2 regions of the Streptomyces sp. NPDC102283 genome follow, and region 2 is predicted to be linked to the other one. Evidence: riboswitches for the same ligand, from Rfam matches in the RefSeq annotation. Region 2 holds a riboswitch; the other holds the start of a gene.
The links. A riboswitch is a leader RNA that binds a small molecule or an ion and turns the genes downstream of it on or off. The one in region 2 is predicted to bind cyclic di-AMP.

Region 1: it holds a riboswitch for cyclic di-AMP, as region 2 does, so the genes downstream of both, ACIRJT_RS13185 (transglycosylase family protein) here and ACIRJT_RS05105 (transglycosylase SLT domain-containing protein) in region 2, are expected to answer to the same signal.

What each region holds. Positions count from the first base shown of each region.
Region 1 is NZ_JBIWLQ010000005.1:383,751-387,146, reverse strand. Features, by position in the region: gene eno (phosphopyruvate hydratase) at 1-304, opposite strand, end outside; gene ACIRJT_RS13185 (transglycosylase family protein) at 628-1,344, opposite strand; cyclic di-AMP (ydaO/yuaA leader) riboswitch at 1,350-1,533, opposite strand; gene ACIRJT_RS13180 (transglycosylase family protein) at 1,823-2,899, opposite strand; gene ACIRJT_RS13175 (cytochrome P450) at 3,087-3,396, opposite strand, start outside.
Region 2 is NZ_JBIWLQ010000002.1:143,876-147,271, forward strand. Features, by position in the region: gene ACIRJT_RS05100 (GMC oxidoreductase) at 1-104, opposite strand, end outside; gene ACIRJT_RS05105 (transglycosylase SLT domain-containing protein) at 261-1,103, opposite strand; cyclic di-AMP (ydaO/yuaA leader) riboswitch at 1,109-1,296, opposite strand; gene ACIRJT_RS05110 (FAD-dependent oxidoreductase) at 1,749-3,140, shown strand; gene ACIRJT_RS05115 (SpoIIE family protein phosphatase) at 3,188-3,396, opposite strand, start outside.

The DNA.
Region 1 (3,396 bases), on a different contig from region 2:
TCTCGGTGGCGTCCAGGTCGAACATCGCCTGGTCGATGAGGCGCTGCTCGGTGGCGTCGTACCCGACGAGCTCCGGGCCGATCTGCTCGATGACGGCGAGGACGGCCTTCTCGACGCCCTTGCCCATGTAGCGGTTGGGGTCACCGTCGCGAAGCTCAATGGCCTCGAACGCACCGGTGGAGGCGCCGGACGGAACAGCAGCACGGCCCGTGCTGCCGTCGTCGAGGCCAACCTCGACCTCGACCGTGGGGTTGCCGCGGGAGTCGAGGATTTCCCTGGCTACGACGACGTCGATGGACGGCACGAGGCATCTCCTTCTGGGATCTGACACTGGTTGTGCAGGGTCACTGTGGCCTTGCGGCACGAGCCTATCGGGCCCGGCCGCGTCGGCCAGCCGACCGCCCGCCTCCTGGGACGAAAAAGGACCCAAGGGCCTGCATCACGGGACAAAACTCTAGAAATCTACTGAGCGGTAACAACAAGAGGTGAACGAATACGAGTCCACGGGCCTCCGCCTCCCACGAAGAACCCGGCCCGGCGCGCTGGGGGGACGAGCGCGCCGGGCCGGGAAGCCGTGCGAGGGGAAGTGCCGCCGGACGCTTCCCCTCCGGGGAGGAGAGACGGCGATTACTTCAGGTGGAGCTGCTGGCCCGGGAAGATCAGGTCCGCGTCCTTGACGATGTCGTCGTTGAGGTCGAAGAGCTTGCTCCAGCCGCCCTTGACGCCCTCCGCCCCGGCGATGGTGCTCAGGGTGTCGCCGGCCTCGACCTTGTACTCGCCGTCGCCCTTCTGGACCTTCTCGCCGGTCGGGGTGGTGACGGTCTTCTTGCTCTCGGCCTTCTTCTCGGCCTGCGGAGCGGTGCGCTGCTCGGAGCGCGTGGTGGGCTGCTCGGCCTGGCGCTCGGGCTGGGCCTGCTCGGGCTTGCTCTCGCCGGAGCCGGAGCCGGTGTTCACGCCCGGGTCCACACCGTCGTTGGTGAGGCCGCCGGCGCCAGCGCAGGCCCAGGCGCCCGGGCCCTGCAGGTCGAGAAGCTTCTCGGCGGTGGCGATCTGCTGGTCCTTGGAGGCCAGGTCGGCACGGGAGGCGTACTGCGTACCGCCGGCGGCGGCCCAGCTGGACTGCGAGAACTGCAGTCCGCCGTAGTAGCCGTTGCCGGTGTTGATGGACCAGTTGCCACCGGACTCGCACTGGGCGACGGCGTCCCAGGTCTCGACGGAGGCGGCGGAAGCGTTGGTCGCGCCCATCAGCGGGACGGCGATGGCGGCGCCGGTGACACCCGCGAGGGTGGCGATGCGGGTGGCCTTGGACGGGCGGCGGTGCTTGCCCTTGCTGTTCAGCAGCATGGAACGAATCTCCTCACCGACGCCTACGAGGTGAGCTGTCGGGTTCGGGCTGATGAGTTGCCCGGTCGCACGGTGCTGCTCGCGACTTCACCCCAAGCCGTTCCCGTACGTCCTCGTCGGTCTCGACGAGGCGTCCGGACCCGGCGGCCTACCTGGGTCCCCCGCTCCTGCCTACGGCGCTTACGCGTCTGTTCCCTTCGACCGACGGCAGGATTCGGCGTGACGGTCGACGGGGCCCGCGGTGCGAGCGGTTCCGACCGTAAACACAGGCAACCCCGACATTCAAAGATGGACATAGGGGGCAATCAACCCGAACTCGCGGTGGCCTGCGGGCCGTTTCCGCAGGTGGGGGGCGATACGCCCGGACCGGCCGGACGAAAAGCGCCAGTTGAAGCAAAGAGACCCATGTCTCACTTACGCAAAAGTGGACATAGGTCTCTTAACTGCCCCGATTTTCGGGGGGTTTTCCCGAATTCGATCAGTTGGCGGCGGGCGCCCCGGCGGACGCCCCGGCACCCTCCGGCGCCGCCTTGTCCGCACTCTTGTCCGCGCTCCTGTCCGCATCCCGGTCCAGGCCCAGTTCCAGGTTCTGGCCGGGCAGGATCAGGTCCGGGTCGGAGCCCAGGAGGCCCTTGTTCGCCTCGTACAGGCCGGTCCAGCCGCCGGGGATCTCCTGCGCGTCGGCGATCGCCCAGAGGTTGTCGCCGGGCCGCACCGTGTACCCGCCGGAGGCCGCAGCGCCGCCGTCCCGCGCGTCGCCGTCACCGCGCGAGGCGTGCCGGCCGGATTCGCGGGGGCCGTCCGTCCGGCCCGCGTCGGCCTCCTCGGGCGCGGGGGCGCCCCGGTGCTTGCCCGCCCTGCCGTCCTCGCCCGCCGAGGCGTCGGGGACCGTGGAGGGGTCCGAGGCGTCGGGGGCGGGCGGGACGGAGGGCGTCACCGAGGAGTCGGGGCGCTCACTCCCCTTCTCCGCGCCACCACTGCCACCCTTGTCCGCCTCGTCACCCTTCTCACCCTTGCCGGATTCATCAGCTTCTCCGGACTTGCCGGATTCACCCGTTTCGCCGGGTGCGTCCGCTTCACCGGTCGGGCCGGTCGTCGGGTCGGCCGAGGGGTCCGCCGACGGATCGGCGGACGGGTCCGCGGACGGCGAGGTGCCCGGGTCGACGCCCGGCAGGCCGCCGTCCAGTGCGAGGCCGGAGATGACGGCGCAGCTGGGCCACGCCTTCGGGCCCTGGTCGTCCAGCACCTTCTCGGCCACCGAGATCTGCTGCGAGCGGCTGGCGAGGTCGGCGCGGGGTGCGAACGCCGTCCCGCCGTACGCCGACCAGGTCTCCTGCGAGAACTGGAGCCCGCCGTAGTAGCCGTTGCCGAGATCGGCGCTCCACATGCCGCCGCTCTCGCACTCGGCGACCCGGTCCCAGGTGGTGGCCTCGGCGGCCTGCGCGCCGCCTGCGCCGAGCAGCGGGATGGCGATGGCCGATCCCGTCACGCCTGCGGCGACGATGATGGCGGGTGCCTGACGAGGGCGGCGGTGTCTGCCGTTCGCGGAGCCCATGGGTATGCCTTCCGTGCGACTGACAAGCGAGTGACCTGGGCGCCGCGCAGCGGATTCCGTGCCGGACTCCGTGTCTGCTTCGGCGCACAGGTGACGCGTGAGCAAGGTGCGACCGACGCGTCGAACCGTGAACCTAGCGGGACTCGAACGTGTGTCACAAGTCGATGCAGCGCAGATCACGTGAAAGTCACAGAGTTGACACTGTGTCACTTTTTTCGGATCGGCTACCCGGTTCGAACTCGACCGGAAGAGTGCGCAGACCACGCATGATGAGCCCGCCACGCCAGCGCAAATCGCCAGCTTCTCCTGCAAGTCGCAGGTCAGGAAGGCGTCTCAACAGCGTGGCCAGCGCGGTCTGGCCCTCCAGCCTGGCCAGCGGCGCTCCCAGGCAGTAGTGGATGCCGTGCCCGTATCCGAGGTGCTGATTGTCACGCCGTGCAAGGTCCAGGGTGTCCGGATCCGTGAACCGCTCCGGGTCGCGGTCGGCCGCCGCCAGC
Region 2 (3,396 bases):
TGCCCGGCGATCGCCGCAGCACCCAGAAGAGAACCTGTTCCAGCGATGAATTTCCGACGCGAAACACCCTTGGTCTCGCCATTCCACTTGCTAGTTTCGCTCATGTGACATCCCTCACTCTCGACAGAGTGGAACAGGTTCTACTGTCGATCGCGTGGTAAGTCACTAGAAACCCGGGGGTAACTTCCCGGCATCGCCCGGCATGACGGAGGGGCCCCGGACCATGAGGTCCGGGGCCCCTCGGGCTCGGGCGAGGAGGATCAGTAGGCGCCGAAGACGTTGTCGATCGAGCCGTACCGGTCCGCGGCGTAGTTGCACGCGGCCGTGATGTTGGCGACCGGGTCGTAGCTGTCGGTCGAGGTGCCGGGCACGTGGTAGGCCTGGAAGGTCGGGTCGATGACCTGGAGCAGCCCCTTGGACGGGGTGCCCTTGACCGCGTTGGAGTCCCAGTTGTTGATCGCGGCCGGGTTGCCCGAGGACTCGCGCAGGATGTTGCGGTGGATGCCCTCGTAGGTGCCGGGGATGCCCTGTTCGGCCATGACCGCCAGGGACTCCTTGATCCAGCCGTCGAGGTCGTTCGTGTACGTGACGGCCTTCTCGGCGGCCGGAGCGGCCTTTGCCACGGGAGCGGCGTCGATGCGCTCCGAACGGTCGGCGCGGTCCGCCTCTCCGCCGCGCGCGGCGGACGGGGAAGCCTTGGCGGCCTTGTCCACCTTGCCGCCCGAAGGGGCCTCGGCCTTGGTTCCGAGGGCCAGCTTGATACCGGGGTGAATAAGATCGGGATTCTCTCCGACGATCTTCCGGTTGCCTTCGTACAGCTTCTCCCAGCCGCCGCTGACGGAATATGCGCGGGCGATCTTGGAAAGCGTTTCACCGGCCGCGACGGAATGCTGGGCGGGCGCGGCCTTCACGGCGGAATCCGCTTGGGCCACCGAGGTGGGCGCTACGGCCTGCTGCGGCGCGGCGGTGGGCGCGGGGGCCGCGAAGGCACTGGTGGCACCGATCACCGGGAGGGCGAGAACGGCTCCGCCGACGGTCACGACGGCGAGGCCGCGACGCAGCGAGGTGGACTGGGGACGACGGTGCTTACCCTGTGCGGGCATGGGGGATTTCCTCTCCGGCGCCTGCGAGGTGAGCTGTCGGGTTCAGACGGGAGATGTCTGGCCGCACGCTCGTGCGACTTCACCCCAAGCCGTTCCGGTTACGGATCGGCGACTTACCTGGGTCCCCCGCTCCTGCCGTACGTGAGTGGGTTTCGGATTCCCGGACGGCGGCAGGATTCGGCGTTCCATCCGGATTGACGGTGACCGTAGGCGAGAAACGCCGAACAGAACAAGCCCCGCATTCCGGATTTCCCTTTACATACAAGATCGAAAGGCGGAATTGCCGGATCGGGTCGCTCCGTCACTCCGTCAACTTTCCTCACACAGAAGGGAACCAATGCTTCCGCTTCCACGTCCGCGCCCCCGGACGTGACGCTCACCACTCCCTTGCGACGATGGCGAAAACAAGCTCCAACGAATGCCTCAACATCCCCGATAAGCCCCTTATGGAACAGGGCGCCTAAAAGAAACAAATCACCCATAACGACACAGGTAAACGGACTAATCGGACACTTTAGGCAGGGCCGGTCGGAGAGCCCGCGGGGCGATCGCTTACGGTGTGCGGTGGAGACTAGTAAGCCAACCCTTACCTCCGACGTACGCTGTACCTGCCCGCGTTCGCCCGCCCCGAAGGATCACCACGCCATGACACGCCCCGTCCGCGTCGCCATTGTCGGAGCCGGCCCCGCCGGTATCTACGCTGCGGACGCGCTGCTCAAATCCGAGGTCTGCCAGGACCCGGGGGTCTCTATCGACCTCTTCGAGCGCATGCCCGCGCCCTTCGGTCTGATCCGTTACGGCGTGGCCCCCGACCACCCGCGGATCAAGGGCATCGTCAAGGCTCTGCACCAGGTGCTGGACAAGCCCCAGATCCGTCTCTTCGGGAACGTCAGCTACCCGCACGACATCGGCCTGGACGACCTGCGGTCGTTCTACGACGCGGTGATCTTCTCCACCGGCGCCGAGGCCGACCGGGCGCTCGACGTGCCCGGCATCCAGCTGGAGGGCTCCTACGGCGCGGCCGAGTTCGTCTCCTGGTACGACGGACACCCCGAGGTCCCGCGCACCTGGCCGCTCACCGCGGAGAAGGTCGCCGTGCTCGGCGTCGGGAACGTGGCGCTGGACGTGGCACGCGTCCTGGCCAAGACGGCGGACGAGCTGCTGCCCACCGAGATCCCGGACAACGTGTACCAGGGCCTCAAGGAGAACAAGGCGCTGGAGGTGCACGTGTTCGGGCGGCGTGGCCCCGCACAGGCCAAGTTCAGCCCGATGGAGCTGCGGGAGCTGGACCACTCCCCCAACATCGAGGTCATCGTCAACCCCGAGGACATCGAGTACGACGAGGGCTCCATCGCGACCCGCCGGGAGAACAAGCAGGCCAACATGGTCGCGCAGACCCTGGAGAACTGGGCGATCCGCGACGTCGGCGACCGCCCGCACAAGCTGTTCCTGCACTTCTTCGAGTCCCCGGTCGAGATCCTCGGCGAGGACGGCAAGGTCGTGGCACTGCGCACCGAGCGCACCGAGCTGGACGGCACCGGCAACGTCCGGGGCACCGGTCGGTTCACCGACTGGGACATGCAGAGCGTCTACCGCGCCGTCGGCTACTACTCGGAGGAGCTGCCCAAGCTCCCCTTCGACGTGACCTCCGGCACCGTGCCGCACGAGGCGGGCCGCGTCATCGCCGGCGACGAGCACATGAGCTCGGTCTACGTCACCGGTTGGATCAAGCGCGGTCCGATCGGTCTGATCGGGCACACCAAGGGCGACGCCAACGAGACGGTCGCCTGTGTCCTGGAGGACCGTGCCGCCGGGCGGCTGCCCGAGCCGGCGACGCCCGCCCCGGAGGCCGTCGAGGCCTTCCTGGAAGACCGCGGCGTGCGCTACACGACCTGGGAGGGCTGGCACAGGCTGGACGCCCACGAGCAGGCACTGGGCGCGGCCCAGGGCCGTGAGCGGGTCAAGGTCGTGGAGCGCGAGGGCATGCTGGAGGCCTCCGGCTCCTTCGTGCCGACCGAGCGTCCCGCCGACGCCTGATCAGCGTTGATCTGCGCTTGATCAGCGCCTGATCGACAGTGCGGCCTCTAGGGGGCCGGATCCGGGGCGCCCGCCGTGCGCCCCGGGTCCGGCCTCCTGAACGTGCGCCACAGGTCGGGTCCGGGCGCCCGGACCTCCCGGGTCCTCCGGGCCGCCGGAGTCCCGGCCCACCGGGCGGCGAGCAGGATCGCGATGTCGTCGGGGCGGTCGACGGCCGCCCTGGCCTCTCCGATGACCTGGTCGGCCGTCTCGGCCA